Regions from separate parts of the Bradyrhizobium sp. SZCCHNS1022 genome, predicted to be linked through region 2. Evidence: riboswitches for the same ligand, from Rfam matches in the RefSeq annotation. Region 2 holds a riboswitch; the other holds the start of a gene.
The links. Region 2 has a riboswitch for cobalamin ahead of QX071_RS30085 (HupE/UreJ family protein). Riboswitches for the same ligand answer to the same signal wherever they lie in the genome.

Region 1 (7,892 bases), on a different contig from region 2:
TGTCGACGTTGACGCGGCTGGCAAAGGAGAAGCCCCAATCGCCATGCAGCATGGCGATCAGCCAATGCAGGTAGCGCACCATGATTGGATCATCCATCCCGAACTTGAGGCGCAGCGCCTCGCGTACCTCGGGAGGGATGTTCGGATTGCTCGCGAGCTCGCCGAACGGATCGCCCGGGGCGAGCGCCAGCAGCACGAACAGGATGAGGCTGATGCCGAGCAGGCTCGGCACAGCGACGATAAGGCGCCTGAGAAGGTAATTTCCCATCGCTCCCGCCTTACAAAGTTGCGGTGATCATCGGGGTGGCGTGATGCGCGTCAAGTCTCGCGATACCAGTTGGCGATCTGCCAGAGATCGTTGTCCCAGCCGCTCTTGTTCACCACCATGCCGTTCTTCAACCCGATGCAATTCTTGCGGTTGATCTCGGGCAGGATGTAGTTGTCCTGAACGACGAGATCGTTGAGTTTGATGAACATCGCCGCGCGCTTGACCGGGTCCAGCTCGCTCTGCGCCTGGCGGTAGGTCTCGTCATATTCCTTGTTCTGCCAGCGCGAGACGTTGCGCCCCTGCCACTTGTTCTCCTTGTTCGCGATCTCCCACGAGACGAACTGATTCATGAAGAATTGCGGGTCGGCCTGCGGCATGGTGGTCTGGTACATCTCCATGTCGCAATAGAAGTGGGTATAGGTGTCCGGATTGGCAGCGTCCGAGGAGAAGAACACCGAGGCGACCACGGATTTGAGCTCGACCTCGATGCCGGCCTTCTGACAGGCCTGCTTGATGATGGCCTGGTTCTTCTGGCGCGGCGCATTGATCGAGGTCTGGAACACGACCTTGAGCTGCTTGCCGTCCTTCTCGCGGATGCCGGACGAATTCTTCTTCCAGCCGGCCTCCTCGAGGATCTGGTTCGCCTTCTCGATGTTGAACTCGAACTTGTTATTCGGCGAGCGGAAGCGTTCGGGATTGTTGAGGAAGTTCGCGGTGGCGATGCCGGCGCGGCCATAGATGAATTTCTGCACCGAGGCGCGGTCGATCAGCAGGTTCATCGCCTTGCGCACGGCCGGATCCGAGAACAGCGGATGCTTGGTCTTGACGCTGGCGCGCTCGCCGTCGACTTCGGTCCAGGGATCGGTGACGTTGAGGGCGATGTATTCGATATAGCCCGTCACCGTCTGCTGGGCCTTGCCCTGGCCGCCCGCCTCCAGCTTCATCAGGATCTCGTCCTCGACCTGGAGAAGATAGGCATAGTCGTATTCGCCGGTCTGCAGCACCGCGCGCGCTGCGGACACCGCATCGCCGCCGCCCTTGGCCTCGACCGTGTCGAAATAAGGCCGGTTCGGCTGGTGATAGTCCGGGAAGCGCTTGCCGGCGATCGAATCGCCGGGCTTGAAATCGACGTACATATAAGGGCCGGTGCCGATCGGCTTCAGATTGGCCGGCGCCTCGCGCGATTTGCCGCCGATGTAATCGGCAAATACGTGCTTGGGGATGATCTGACCGAAGGCCGCGACAAAGGGATCGGCCCAGAACGGGGTGGGCTGAACGAACGTCAGCTTCACGGTGTGATCGTCGATCTTTTCGACCGACTTCAGGCTCTTATAGCTGCCGATCGAGACCGCAGCCGTGTCGGGATTGACAGCATACTGCCAGTTGAAGATGACGTCGTCGGCCGTGAACGGCTGACCATCATGCCATTTCACGCCCTGCTTCAGCTTCCAGATCACCCAGGTGTAGTCGGCCGCAAGGCCGCCATTCTCCTTGGTCGGAATCTCGGCCGCGAGGATAGGTACGAGATTGCCGTCGGCGTCCCAGCCGGCCAGCGGCTCATAGAACAGCCGGCAGGCTTCCTGATCCTTGGTGCCGATCGCGAAATGCGGATTGAGCAGGGTCGGTGCCTGCCAGAACAGCAGCTTCAGCGGACCGCCGCCGCCGGCCTTGGTCGGCTTATAGACGATCTCTTCCGCGGCAATTGCGACCCCAGAATGGGCCAGCATCGCACCGGCCATCGGTGCGCTCAGCCCAACGGCGATCATCCGTTGCACAAATTCTCGGCGGGACAGGCGCCCGGCTTTGACATCGGTGATCTGGTTTCGAAGGTCGCGCTCGTACATTCAACAGCTCCAGCTGATGCTCATCCAAGAAAACGTTACGCCTCCATGCAGATGCCTGGAGCGGCGTGAAATTGGATCAGCGTTCGGAGCAACTGTCAAAGCAGATTCCGGGCCAACCTTTGATTCGACCTTCGTTAGATGACCTGCCGCGGGATTCGCTTCGCAGCTGCGGCAGGATCATTCCAGGGCGATACCGGAAAATGGAACTACCGGCAGGCCGCACCACAATTACAAGGCGCGCTCGGCGCGGAACGAGCCCAGCAAGCGAACGGCCTCGCAAACCGCGACCAATCCGATCAACCATGCCATGCTGGTGAGACCGATGCGCAGCACGATCGCGGGCTCGAAAGCCGCCGCGCCGCCGAGCACCGGCGTCGCGGCGAGCAGAACGAACTCATAAGCGGCATAGGCGCAGAGCAGCGTGGCGGTGAGCGCGAGCGGCGCTGGAACAAGCCGCGGCAAGACGCGCAACGCCGCCGATGCGAGCAGGGTTGCGGCCAGCGCGGCGGCGCCGATGGCAAAGCCCCACGCCAACGTGGTGGCGTCGATCGGATAGCCCAGCGCGCAGAAGCCGATGCCCTGATTGACGAGCCATGCGCCGGCGATCACCGCGAGCGCCGAGCCCTGCGGCAGCATCGCAGCCGCCACCACGGCGAACGCCGCGAACGGCGTCGCACAGGCGAGCGCGAGACTGGCGAGGCAACTCGCGGCGGACAGCAGAGCAAATGCGAACAATGGCTGATATCGCGGCGCGACCGATGCGAGCGAAATGCCCATCGCGGGGCGGAACTGACGATCAAGAGCCATGACAATTCTCCTTCGGTTGCTAAGTCTAAACTTTTCTGTCGGATGGCGATAGGCCGCACGATCCGCCTCGGAGCGGCCGCGCTCGGGAGACACCCTCATTGCACGCCATAGCTGGCGACCCGGATGCCACCGAACACGCCGAGCCCCGGCGCCAGGAAACCGGTCGGGTTCTGGTAGTGCCTGTTGAAGAGATTATCGACGCGCGCGAACAGCTTCACCTGGTCGCTGAGCGCATAATCGCCGCGCAGATTGACGATGGTATAGCCCGGCGCGGTCAGGCCGGAGACCAAGCCGTCACGGCTCACGTCGCGCCAATCGGAGACATGCAGCACGGTGGCCGACACGGTGAGCGGATCGACCGGCCGCCAGGTCGCGGTGGCGCTCCACTTCTGCTTGGGCCTGCGCAGCAATTGCTGGCCGGTAATCGCATCGACCGCGCGGGTGAAGGTGTAGTCGGCGCGGACCGCCAGCCGGCCGGTGACATCGGCCGCGACAAAGCTCTCGGTTCCCTCCGTCCTGGCCAGGCCGACATTGGCGTAGGAGGTGAACGTGTCGTTGGTCGCGATCAGATTGGTGATGCTGTTGTGGAAATAGGTCGTGCCGAACCGGATGCGGCTGGCAAACAGCGGCTGCTCGAAGCCGAGATCATAGCCAGTGCTTTCCTCCGGCCGCAGGTTGGGATTGCCGAAGAAATTGAACGCCGGAAAATCCTGGTAGAGCTGGCTGAGCGTCGGCGCCTTGAAGCCGGTGCCGTAACTTGCCTTCAGCTTGGTCTCGGTCAACGGCACGATCACGGCCGGCGCGATCCGATAGGTCGCATGCGAGCCGAATGCGTCGTTGAGATCATCGCGCACATTCGCGACCAGGAAAAATCGCTCGGCGAATGACGACTGCAGTTCGATGAAGCCCGCTTTGTTGCCGTTTTCCGCCGAGAGCGCCGCCGTGGTCAGGCGTTCAGCCTGCTGCTCCGCACCGACGATGACGTCGTTTCCCGGCGCAATCCGGGTGACCGCGTGCCAGTCGTATCTGAGCCGTTCGCCTTGCCCCACGGTGGAGGAGAGATCTCCGGGTGCGAGATCGGAGCTCCTATCACTGGTGTAGTTGACGCCGAAATAATTGGTGATGCGGCCGCCGGGCAGCGACCACACCGCCTCCTGGCGCGTTGCGAGCTGGTGCACATTGTGCCGGCTCTGCGCGGCATTCGGCACGCTGGGAAAGCCGCCGTCGCCGGTGAACAACAAAGTCGCATCAGTGTAGCGGACCACCGAATTGACGGTCCACTCGTCGTTCAGCGCAAGGCCGAGCTTCGAGGAATACGTCATGTTGTCGTAGCTGTTGCCGATCGCCTGCTGTCCGGGCGGCAGCAGCTGCAACGGCGTCACCGGCACATCGCCGGCATGAAGGTGCGCGACGTTGACTGCGTAGTTGAAATTGTCCTGCGATCCGCTGACGCCCGCGGTCTGGTTGAACGTATTGAACGAGCCCGCTTCAACCGACGCAACGGCGCGGGCGGGACCCTCGCCCTTGCGGGTGACGATCGAGACCACGCCCCCGATCGCATCCGAGCCATAGAGACCGCTTTGCGGACCGCGCAACACTTCGAGCTGCTGGATGTCGGCGGTGAGCAGATGCGCGTAGTCGAAGGCGCCGTTCGGTGTGGCGGGATTGCCGAGCTCGATGCCGTCGATCAGCACTTTGGTGTGGTTGGAATTGGTGCCGCGCACGAACACCGAGGCCTGTCCGCCAGGACCGCCGGCCTGGACCACATTCAACCCGGGAATGGTGCTCAGCAGGTCGGGCACGGTCCGGTATTGCTGAGTCTGGATGTCCTTGGCGGTGACGATGCTGATCGAGCTTGCCGCCTGGGCCGCCGGGCTCACGATGCCGGTCGGACTGACGGCGACAGATACGGCATTCGCGGACGTCGATGCTGCAGGCGTAGGCGACTGCGTCCGCGCATCCGCTGGCGCATGGAAAGCTGAAGGTCGCGCACGCTTCGGCTGCGACTTGGGTTTAGGTCTGGGTTTGGGCGCCGCCACCTCGACCGGAGGCAGCAGATCGGGTGAGGCCGACTGCTGCGCTTCGGCGGCGAGCGGACCGGCCATGACGATGGCAGCGACAACACGAGACGCGACGGGGCCGGCGCGCAAGCGCGCAGCGGCGATGAGAGGAAGACGGATGCAACGCTGAGACAAGAATGGCGGAGACATGGGTCGAAGACCTCGGCGGGACGGCAGTGGCACGTCACCGCGAACGAGGTCTCACGCCAGGACGCGGCAACGCGCCTCGGGTGAAACGATGTCAGTACTCCCCGACCGACATCCTCGCGTGTGACCACGGCTGACGGCAGGTCTCCTGGCTCGCGGGTCGTCACCTTGCGCCGCCTTCCCAGGACCGAGATTCCCAGTGGCATCTGACGCGAGATTCGCCGCTTACAGTTGCGGGGGCAGCTGCGGCCTTCGGGCGATCTCCATCGCGGAAGATCTCCCGGCACCGCATTCCCTTTTGATCCCCGGCGAAGGGGAACCGTCGGGAGGCACATAGAAGGAGGGACGTGACGGTGTCAATGCCGGCCCGGCGCGACGCAGAACGGTCAGCAGAGGTCCGAAAACGGCAGCCGCGGGGCGCTCTGCCTTATCTCTCGCGCTTCATCTTCTTGAAGCGGACGCTCTTGCCGTCCGGCAGCCGGGTGGCGACATAGCCGGCGTCCAGGCAAGCCTCACGCTGCGGCATCCTCTCCTGCGGACTGCGCAGGCTGTCCCACCACGAGGCGCGCTGCGCCGCACGCGGCAGGCTCGCGCCGATGAGCTCCTCGATCTGATCGAAGCTGAGCACAAGTTCGGGAAGCGTCTGCTGTTTCAGAAAATCGCGTAAGGAGTCGTAGTCGGACACCAAATCCTCGTCGTCGGCCGCGTTTAGATCGCGGCGGCGACCTTATCCAAACCGATGATGCGCGCAAGCTTGCGCACCTCGTCCTTCTGGTCGTCGCGAAGCTGCCAGAGCAGCGGCATCGCCGCCGATTTCAGCTGCTGCACCTCGTCGGAATCCGGGTCGATCGGCATGCTGCCGGGTTTCGGATTGCCCTGACGCGTGGCGTGGATCTTGCGGGCGACCGCGCGCAGCGCGGTCTCCACCGCAGGCCAGTAATATTCCTGATCGGGCGATAGCTTCAGCCGCTCCTTGATGCCGGCGATCTGGCCATCGCTGAGCAGGGCATAGGCCTTCTGCACCTCGGGCCGCAGCGCCACCAAGGGCTTCTGCCTCGGCGCGGCCGGCTCGGCAACTTGTGCGGACGCCACGATGGCGCCGGCGATCTGCGCTGGCGTAGCCGGCTTCGGCATCTCAGCGTCGGCGGCGGCATAGGCAAAGGCCTGGCGCACCGGCTCGCTCGGCGCAGCGGTCGGTTGCGTGTCCTCGGTCAGCGATGAAAAGTGAGCGACAGTGAGGCGGTCGCCCTTGGCCTGCCGGTTGGAGACAGGGCTCTTTGCCACCACGGCCGGCATCTCAATACCGGCTGCCGGCACGCTGTCGCGGAACAGGATGCTGGTCGCAGCTGCCCCTGCCACGAGCACGCACACCAAGGCCACAAGGGTGATCGATTTCGTCACGCACATCTCCGTATCCCCGGCGGTACGCCGCACTTTGCCGAAAACTGGGAGCAAATTAAGGCTTTCGGTTTCCATTGTTGCCGGAGGGCCTCACTGACCGGCTCAATTGCGCTCTCAGGGCGCCCTTATGCAGCCGCGTGCAGGTCGTAGGCCGCCTGAATATCGGCAACGATATCGGAGGCTTCCCACAAGGCCGCAGGTTCCACCGAACGCAGGCTGATGGTCCAGTTGCCGCCGCGGGCGGTGCGCGGAACGCTGACAATATCGAAGCGCACGGCACGGCATAGCGGGTGCCGCTGCAGCGCGTGACCGACGCGGACCCTGATTTCCTCCAGCGTCGCCGGCGTCTTGTCCATCAGCGTCCCGAAGCCCATCGCGCATCCCTCGTGATTCGAGCCTTGCGAGTCTCCCGCGGTGAACGGGATACCGCCACGCACGGATTGTCGGCCTGGGATGGTTAATGCCGCGTTAAAGTTGCAACCGGATGGGATCTGGGGTCCTGCGGGAATGCGCGGTTTTCCGGGCAGGATGCGACCTGCCCCCAGACGCGGCGCTCAATCGTCGCCAAACAGGCTGAAGCGCGGCGTCGGCATGTCGACCGGCTCCGCCACATAGGCGCGCGGCGCGCTGTCCTCCCGCACCGCCTGTTCGACGTCGCTCAGATCCGGTTCGCGGCGCCGAGTCCAATGCCGGCGCTCGGACCATTGCTGGTGCCGTTCGGCATGGCGCCGATCGCTGTGCTTGCGTTGGCTGTCGTGCGACTTCAGATCGGCATCGTCCGCCTTGGCCATCGCGTTTTCGGAGGCCTTCGCTTGCTCCGGCGCTTTCGCCTGCTGCTGCGGAGCTGGCGGGATCGACGGCGACGGGGAGGACTGCGCGGCGGGCGCATTGGACGCCGAGTTCACCGGCGACGGCGCAGGCTGTGGCGTCCCCTGATCCGCAGCAGGCTGCGGCTGATCGGCGGCCTTCGCCGCGGTCGGCGTCACCACGATGGGTGCCGTCGTCGCGGCCTGCGTCGCAGCGAGATAGGAACTCGGCGATGCGCTGGGCAAGGGCGAAGGCTCCGGTGCGCGTCGCTCCAGCTTGGTGGATTCCAACGGCGGTGTCTTCGGATTCATCTTCTCCGCGATCACGAGTCCGCCGCCGAGACCCACCGCGATCGCAATGGCGACGGTTCCCGCACCCGCAAAATAGGCTGTCGAGTTGCGCATGATCCCGCTCCTTATGGTTGGCCGGGCAACGCCCTCACGGCGGCGATGTTCCGGCCAAGCCCAATGAGCGTTGGGGGCGCAGATGACAGGAGGAAGATGGCGAGGAATTGCGCAGAGAGAGCGTCCGCCCTCACCGCTTCTCGATCACGAGGCT
Region 2 (7,892 bases):
CGGCGGGGCCATCCGTGCTGCGCTGTCGTTGATCTTGAACTGGCCGCTGCGGTCGCTGTGGAGTTTGCGCATCAATCCCGCGACTCGTATCACGCTCGAGATCGGGCGCGGCGAGGACGATGCGCTCTGGGGCGAAATCATCGAGATCATCCAGCCATGAGTCGTCGTGAATTCTGGATCGCGCTGCAGTTTCTTACGCGCCTCCCGACCCCGCGTGTCGCCGACATGCGACCCGGCGATCTCAAGCGCGCCGCGATGTTCTTCCCCGCCGTCGGACTCGTCGTCGGGATATGTCTTGCCTTGATCGCGCGCATTCTCCACGGCAGCAATCCTTGGGTCGTTGCGCTCGCTGTGGTCGTGGCCTGGATCTGGATCACCGGCGCGCTGCATCTCGATGGGCTCGGCGACGTGGCCGACGCATTCGGCGCCTCGCACGGCAAGCCCGATCGCTTCATCGAGGTGCTGGGTGATCCTCATGCCGGCAATTTTGCCGTGGTCGCGATCGCCTTGCAGATCGCGGCGAAGCTCGTGCTCATCGCGCATCTGCCGGCGTCGCTTGCGATCGGGGCGCTGGTGCTCATTCCGGCCTGGGCGCGCTGGGGCACGTTGGTTTGGAGCAGGCTGCTCGTATCATTGAAGCCGGGGCTCGGGGCCAGCGTTGCAAACAGTGTCGGTTGGCTCCTGATTGGCGGCTGGGCGCTGGCGCTTCTCCTACTGGCCCTCATCGGCGCGCGCCCGACGCTCGTGGCGTTGATCGTCATTCCCGCCGTTGCGCTTTATTGGCAATCGCGGCTCGGCAGCATTACCGGCGATGGCCTTGGCGCCAGTGTCGAGGTGACGGAGACATTGCTGCTGTTCGCCTGCGTGTTCAGCCTGCAGTGAGCGCATCGGCGAGCCGTTGCCATTCCTCCTCGCGACCCGGCAGGCCGAAACGCAGCCAAGTCTCATTATGGGCGAACCGCCTGACGTGAATGCCTCGCTGCGCGAGGCGATCGGCCAGATGTCGGGCGGCCACGCTCTCGGCAAGACGGAACAGCGGGGTGCCGCCAACAATGTTGCAGCCGGCGGCCATCAGCAGCGCGTCGAGACGTGCGCAATCCGCAGCCAATCGTTGCCGCGCCTGCTGCAGCCACACATCATCCCGCAACGCTGCGGCTCCGATCGCGAGCGCAGGTCCAGAGACCGCCCAGGGGCCGAGGTCACCCCTTAAGCGTTGGCAGAGTTCAGGTGCCGCAATGGCGAAGCCGAGCCGCAGGCCCGCGAAACCATAGGCCTTGCCGAAGGAGCGCAGCACGATGGTTGCTGGCGGCAGCCGAGACGTCAGGCTCGCATCACCAGGTAGAAAATCCGCAAAGGCTTCGTCCACGATCAGGAGGCCGTCACGCCGCGCCAGCTCGGAGCCGAGCGAAACGAGCGTCTCGCGCGGCAGTAGACGACCGGTGGGATTATTGGGATTCACCACGACGGCAACGTCGGCCTCGGCCAGCGCCTCGACCTCATTGACCGTGCGGACTCGATGGCCGCAACGATGCCAGCACAGCGCATGTTCCTCATAAGTAAGGCCGAGCACAGCGACCGTTCCCGGGGAACGGAGGCGGGGGATGATCTGCAGCAGCGCCTGGGTGCCTGGGGCGGCGATCAAGGAAGCAGGGGCTTGAAGTCCGCAGCGGGCCGCGGCGGCTGCGAGCAGGGTGCGTTCGTCGGCGTTGGTCGGCAACCGCGTCCAGGCCTCGGCCGCAAGCCTCGGCAGCGGATAGGCGATCGGATTGATGCCGGTCGACAGGTCGACCCAGGGCTGCGGCGCGTCGGGATAGCGGCGGCTGATCTCGTCGATATTTCCGCCGTGAGCGACCGCTTCCGGCCGGATGCCCCGCGTGCTACTCGCTTTATGGTCCATACCAGTCCTTCGATCGGGGATCGATGTTTCTCGCCGTCGCGCTTGCCGCGCTCATCATCGAGGCGCTCTTTGGCTACCCGCAAGCGCTGGTCCGCCGTATCGGACACCCCGTGATGTGGATCGGCGCGCTGATAGCATGGGCTGATGCTCACTGGAACCGCGCATCGGCCTCCTTCCGTGCCCGCCGCGTCCGGGGTGTGGTGCTGGTCCTTCTGCTGGGAATGGCTGTCGCGTCTGTGGGGCTGGCGCTCGCGGCAGCCGCGCATTGGGCATTGCCGGAACCATTCGCGGCGCTGGTCTTAGGTCTCGTTGCGAGCAGTCTGCTGGCGCAGCGCAGTCTAGATCAGCACGTGTCCGCCGTAGCCTCGGCGCTCGACAAGGAAGGGATCGCCGGCGGCCGCCGTGCCGTGTCGATGATCGTCGGCCGCGATCCTGAAAGCCTCGACCAGGCGGGCGTTGCGCGCGCTGCGATCGAGAGCTTGGCTGAAAATTTCTCCGACGGCGTGGTCGCGCCGCTGTTCTGGCTGGCGGTCGCCGGCCTGCCGGGCATGCTGGTCTACAAGGCGCTCAATACTGCCGACAGCATGATCGGGCATCTGTCAGAGCGTCACCGCGCCTTCGGCTGGGCGGCGGCACGCCTCGACGACCTCGTCAATCTGCCGGCATCGCGGCTTTCGGCGGTGTGGCTGGTGCTTGCTGCCTGCGTGATCCCTGGTGCCGCGCCGCGCGAGGCGATACGTGCAGTCTGGCACGGCGCCCACAAGCATCGCTCGCCCAATGCCGGTTGGCCAGAGGCGGCGATGGCCGGTGCGCTTGGCCTGCGACTGGCGGGCCCGCGTGTTTATCACGGCCAAATCGTCGAGGATGCCTGGATTGGCGCGGGGCGCGCGGAAGCGGAGGCGCGCGATATCAGGCGCGCGCTGTCGCTCTACCGGGCCGCCTGCATGATTCAAGGTCTGGTGATTGCCGGGCTGGTGATCGCTGTCAGCCAATGACCGGCAGCGTCGGTGTGCGTGCCAGCTCCAGAATGCGATCGATATCAACGTGTCGTTCGAGATGCGCAGCCAGCTCATCCAGCGTGGTCTCGACCTCGGCCTCGTAGTCCGAGACCGTTGAATCCGCGCCGAGGCCAGCCAGCCATTGGCTGCGCAAGCCGTCGGCGCTGAACAGCCCGTGCACATAGCATCCCGCGATGCGGCCGGTTGCGACGGCCGCGCCATCGCTGCGGCCGTCCTCGAACTTGAGAAATGGCTGCGTCGTATCGGGGCCGGTGGTCTGCCCGATGTGCATTTCATAGCCGCGGAAGGATGCGCCGCCGCTCAGCAGCGTACCGCCGACCTCACGCAGCGCCTTGTCCGAGGTGAGAATGGTCGTCACATCGAGCAGGCCGAGGCCGGGGACCGCGCCGGCCTGACCTTCGCGGCCATCAGGATCGCTGATGATCCGGCCGAGCATCTGATAGCCGCCGCAGATGCCGAGCACACGGCCGCGGCGCCGGACGTGAGCTGCAAGATCGATATCCCAGCCGGTTTGCCGCAGCGCGGTCAGATCGGCGATGGTCGCTTTCGAGCCCGGCAGAATGACGACGGCGGCATCACCGGGGATCGGGGTCCCGGGACGCAGAAACTGCAATTCGATTCTGTCTTCCAGCTGTAGCGGATCGAACTCATCGAAATTGGAAATCCGCGGGTAGGCCAGTACGACGACCTTAGGCGGGCCGCTTGGAGGTGAGGCCCCGCGCGAAGGAAGCCCCAGCGCATCCTCTGCCGGCAAGCGATGCGCGCCGGCGAAATACGGCACGAGCCCTAACGCCTGCCAGTTCGTCCGCGCCGCGATCTCGGCCATTCCAGCCGCGAACAGGGCCGGATCGCCGCGGAACTTGTTGACGAGAAAGCCTGCGATGAGCGCAGCATCCTCCGCCGCCAGCACGGCCTTGGTCCCGACCAGGCTCGCGATGACGCCGCCGCGATCGATATCTCCGATCAGGACCACCGGCAGGTCCGTCGCACGGGCAAAGCCCATATTGGCGATGTCGCCGGCGCGAAGATTGATCTCGGAAGCCGAGCCAGCGCCTTCCACCAGCACAACGTCTGCGTCGTCGGCGAGGCGCGAAAGACTGTCGAGCACCGCGCCCATCAGTTGTGGTTTCATCGCCTGATAGGCCGATGCCTTGGCGTTGCCGATCACGCGGCCTTGCACGACGACTTGCGATCCGACCTCGCTCTGCGGCTTCAGCAGCACCGGGTTCATGTGTACCGAGGTCGGCCGCTTCGCCGCGCGCGCCTGCAGCGCCTGAGCGCGGCCGATCTCGCCGCCATCTGCGGTCACGGCCGCATTGTTCGACATGTTCTGCGGCTTGAATGGCGCCACTTTGAGGCCGCGCAAAGTCAGCGCCCGCGCGAGCCCGGCAACGATGAGCGACTTGCCGACGTCGGAGCCGGTGCCCTGGAACATGATGGCGCGCGCGACCATGCGGTTAAAACTCGATGCCTTCCTGCGCCTTCACGCCGGCGGTGAAGTGATGCTTGACCAGATTCATCTCTGTGACGAGATCGGCGGCTTCGATCAATTCGGGCTTGGCATTACGGCCGGTGACGACGACATGCAGATCGGGGCGACGCGCACGCAAGGTTTCGACGACATCAGTGATCGGCAGGTGATCATAGCGCAGCGCGATGTTGAGCTCGTCGAGAATCAGGAGCCGGATCGAGGGATCGGCCATGAGCTCCTTGGCCTTGGCCCAGGCGCGCTCGGCCGCGGCGACGTCGCGGGCACGATCCTGAGTCTCCCAGGTAAAGCCTTCGCCGAGCGTGTGCCATGTGACCTGGTCGCCGAACTTTTCGATCGCCTTGCGCTCGCCGGTTTGCCATGCGCCCTTGCCGAATTGCACCACGCCGATGCGGAAGCCGCGGCCGAGGGCGCGCAGCATCAAGCCCCAGGCAGCCGTCGACTTACCCTTGCCCTTGCCGGTGTGGACGATCAGCAGGCCTTTTTCAACGGTCTTCGATGCGACCTCGGCGTCCTGGATCGCTTTGCGGTTCTCCATCTTGGCCTTGTGGCGCGCATCCTCGTTGTGGTCACTCATTCTCGTTTCCTCTCGATGCGCTGCTATTTCAACGTCAGCGGCAGGCCCGCCGCCATCAGGATCACGCGATCCGCGGATGTTGCAATATCCTGGTTGAGGCGGCCCTGCGCATCGCGAAACGCGCGGGCCAGCGCGTTATCCGGCACGATGCCGAGCCCGACCTCGTTGGAGACGGCAACGATTGGGCCCCTGGCGGCAGCTAATGCATCGGCGAGCTCACGACAAGCAACGGCAACGTCGCGGCCGCTCAGCATGATATTGCTGAGCCAGAGCGTGAGACAATCGACCAGAACAGGTGTTGCAGAATCGCCGTTCGCCGCCACGGCAGCTGCAAGATCGAGAGGTGTCTCGATCGTCCGCCATCCATCGGCGCGGCGCGCTTTGTGTTCGGCGATGCGCGACGCCATCTCGTTGTCGAACGCCTGCGCGGTTGCGAGATAGATCCAGGGGGAAGGGAGGGCGGTGATCAGCGCCTCCGCGTACCGGCTCTTGCCGGAGCGCGCGCCGCCGAGCACCAGGGTCAGGCGCGGCAGGGCAGGGCTAGGCGGGGCGGGTGGCATGACGGCAGGATTTCCGATTGACGGGCTTTGGCTCGATCCCGTATCTAACAGATGACGGTTCTCCGAAAGGAGAGATTTAGGGAACGCGGTGCGGGATCTCCTCCCAAGGCCGCGGCTGCCCCCGCAACTGTAATCGGTGAGTGCGAGGCCTTTGAACCACTGGGAAACCGGGAAGGTGGTCTCGCGCGGCGACCCGAGAGCCAGGAGACCTGCCGTCGACATTGCTGTTGGCCGACCCGTCGCGCGGGGAGTCGCGATGCAGGGTTCTGATCCCGGAACTGTCTGGGATGCCGTCGGGCGCAGCGTATCGCACGAACCCTGACAGGTTCGGGCATCGACGGAGACGGCCATGAGATTTCCCACCAGATTTCCAACCCGCATCGCGTTTGCAGTCGCAGTCGTGGCACTGTTCGCCGATCCTGCATCGGCCCACCATATGATGGGCGGCAAGCTGCCGCAGACCTTGGCGCAAGGCCTGCTCTCCGGGCTTGCTCACCCCGTCATCGGGCTCGATCATTTCGCCGCGATTGTGGGAGCGGGCATCGTCGCTGCGCTGATCGGCCGTGGCTTTGCGCCGGTGTTGGCCTTCACCACGGCTATGATCGCCGGCGTGATGCTGCATGTCGGCCGCGCTGATATTCCCGCCGCAGAGCTTCTCGTCGGGTTGTCGACGGCCGCAATCGGCCTGCTGATCCTGCTGCGCGCCGGCTTCGGTGTGCTGCCGGTCGCGATCCTGTTTGCGTTGACCGGGATAGTGCATGGCTACGCGCTGGGCGAATCGATCGTTGGTGCTGAAAGCGCGCCGCTGGGCGCCTATCTCGCCGGGCTGCTGGTGATCCAGAGCGTCATTGCCGCCGGTGCGTTCCTGGCCACCCGGATGATTGCTGCGCGCGGCGTTTCCTTCTCGCTTTTCGCGCTGCGGATCGCGGGCGCCGCGATTGCGCTGGTGGGCGGTGCGGCAGCCGCCATGGCGGCTGGTCTGGCCGGATGAGCAGCACAGACCCGGGCGCGACGACGTTGTTCGTCTGCGTCACCTGCCGGATGCAGAGCGCCGAGCCTGCGTCCAGCGAGCAGCCGCGTGCCGGTGCGCGGCTACTCGAGGCCATCCATGCGGTCGCAGCCGAGCATCGCGATGTCACCGTGGTGCCGGTCGAGTGCCTCTCGAATTGCAGTCGCGCCTGCACGGTTGCGGTCACTGCGCCTGGCAAGTGGACCTATATCGTCGGAGCGCTCGATCCGGATGTCCATGCCGATGATGTGCTCGCTTTTGCCAGGCTGCATCAGGTCCACGAGGCCGGCCTGCCGCCGTGGCGGGAGCGTCCCGAATACGTGAGAAAAAACACGATCGCCCGCGTGCCGCCGCTGCCGTCGCGCTCATCCAAAGAGGCTTCGCTGCCATGAAATCCTTCGCAAAGACGCCATGCACGATCGTCACCGGTTTCCTCGGCGCCGGCAAGACCACGCTGGTGCGCAACCTGATCGAGACCGCGAACGGTCGCAGGCTCGCCATCATCGTCAATGAGTTCGGCGATGTCGGGATCGACGGCGATATCCTGAAAGGCTGCGGCGTGCCGGATTGCCCGGAGGATCGCATCGTCGAATTGTCGAACGGCTGCCTGTGCTGCACCGTCGCCGACGACTTTGTGCCCGCGCTGAAGAGCCTGCTCAATCAGAACGAACCGCCCGAGCACATCGTGATCGAGACTTCCGGCCTCGCGCTGCCGAAGCCGCTGGTGCAGGCGTTCAATTGGCCGGAGATCGCAACCCGTGTCACCGTTGACGGAGTCGTTGCAGTCGTTGACGGGCCGGCCGTGATCGCCGGCCGCTTCGCCGATGATCCGGAGGCGCTGGCGGCGCAGCGCGCGGCGGACGGCTCGCTCGATCACGACAATCCGCTCGAAGAGGTGTTCGAGGATCAGCTGCTCTGCGCCGATCTGATCGTGGTGAACAAGAGCGATCTCATGACGGATGCGGAGCGGCAGGCGGTCGCTGCCGAGATCGCAGCTAAGGTGCAGCGTGCCGTCAAGGTGATCGCGTCCGAGCACGGCAAGCTGTCGGCCTCCGTGCTGCTCGGGCTGGGTGCGGCGGCCGAAGGCGACCTCGGCGCGCGGCCATCGCATCACGACAATGAGGCTGAGCACGATCACGACGATTTCGAAAGCTTTGTGCTCGACGTGCCGGCGCAGGCCTCGCCCGACGTGCTCCTGGCCCGCATCGCGGATGCTGTCGGTGCGCACGATGTGCTGCGGGTGAAGGGTTTCGTGGAAGTCGCAGGCAAGCCGCTGCGGCTCCTGATCCAGGCGGTCGGCAACCGCATCCAGCATCAATTCGAGCGGCCCTGGCGCGCCGG

Region 1: it holds a riboswitch for cobalamin, as region 2 does, so the genes downstream of both, QX071_RS06695 (TonB-dependent receptor plug domain-containing protein) here and QX071_RS30085 (HupE/UreJ family protein) in region 2, are expected to answer to the same signal.

The regions. Positions count from the first base shown of each region.
Region 1 is NZ_JAUETT010000001.1:1,485,370-1,493,261, reverse strand. It holds gene QX071_RS06710 (ABC transporter permease) at 1-268, opposite strand, end outside; gene QX071_RS06705 (peptide ABC transporter substrate-binding protein) at 319-2,112, opposite strand; gene QX071_RS06700 (hypothetical protein) at 2,341-2,919, opposite strand; gene QX071_RS06695 (TonB-dependent receptor plug domain-containing protein) at 3,015-5,024, opposite strand; cobalamin riboswitch at 5,247-5,465, opposite strand; gene QX071_RS06690 (hypothetical protein) at 5,554-5,811, opposite strand; gene QX071_RS06685 (hypothetical protein) at 5,835-6,527, opposite strand; gene QX071_RS06680 (hypothetical protein) at 6,653-6,901, opposite strand; gene QX071_RS06675 (hypothetical protein) at 7,082-7,738, opposite strand; gene QX071_RS06670 (thioesterase family protein) at 7,869-7,892, opposite strand, start outside.
Region 2 is NZ_JAUETT010000006.1:414,788-422,679, reverse strand. It holds gene QX071_RS30120 (histidine phosphatase family protein) at 1-160, shown strand, start outside; gene QX071_RS30115 (adenosylcobinamide-GDP ribazoletransferase) at 157-882, shown strand; gene cobD (threonine-phosphate decarboxylase CobD) at 869-1,897, opposite strand; gene cbiB (adenosylcobinamide-phosphate synthase CbiB) at 1,921-2,892, shown strand; gene QX071_RS30100 (cobyric acid synthase) at 2,882-4,369, opposite strand; gene cobO (cob(I)yrinic acid a,c-diamide adenosyltransferase) at 4,374-4,982, opposite strand; gene cobU (bifunctional adenosylcobinamide kinase/adenosylcobinamide-phosphate guanylyltransferase) at 5,006-5,542, opposite strand; cobalamin riboswitch at 5,581-5,774, shown strand; gene QX071_RS30085 (HupE/UreJ family protein) at 5,892-6,533, shown strand; gene QX071_RS30080 (DUF1636 domain-containing protein) at 6,530-6,943, shown strand; gene cobW (cobalamin biosynthesis protein CobW) at 6,940-7,892, shown strand, end outside.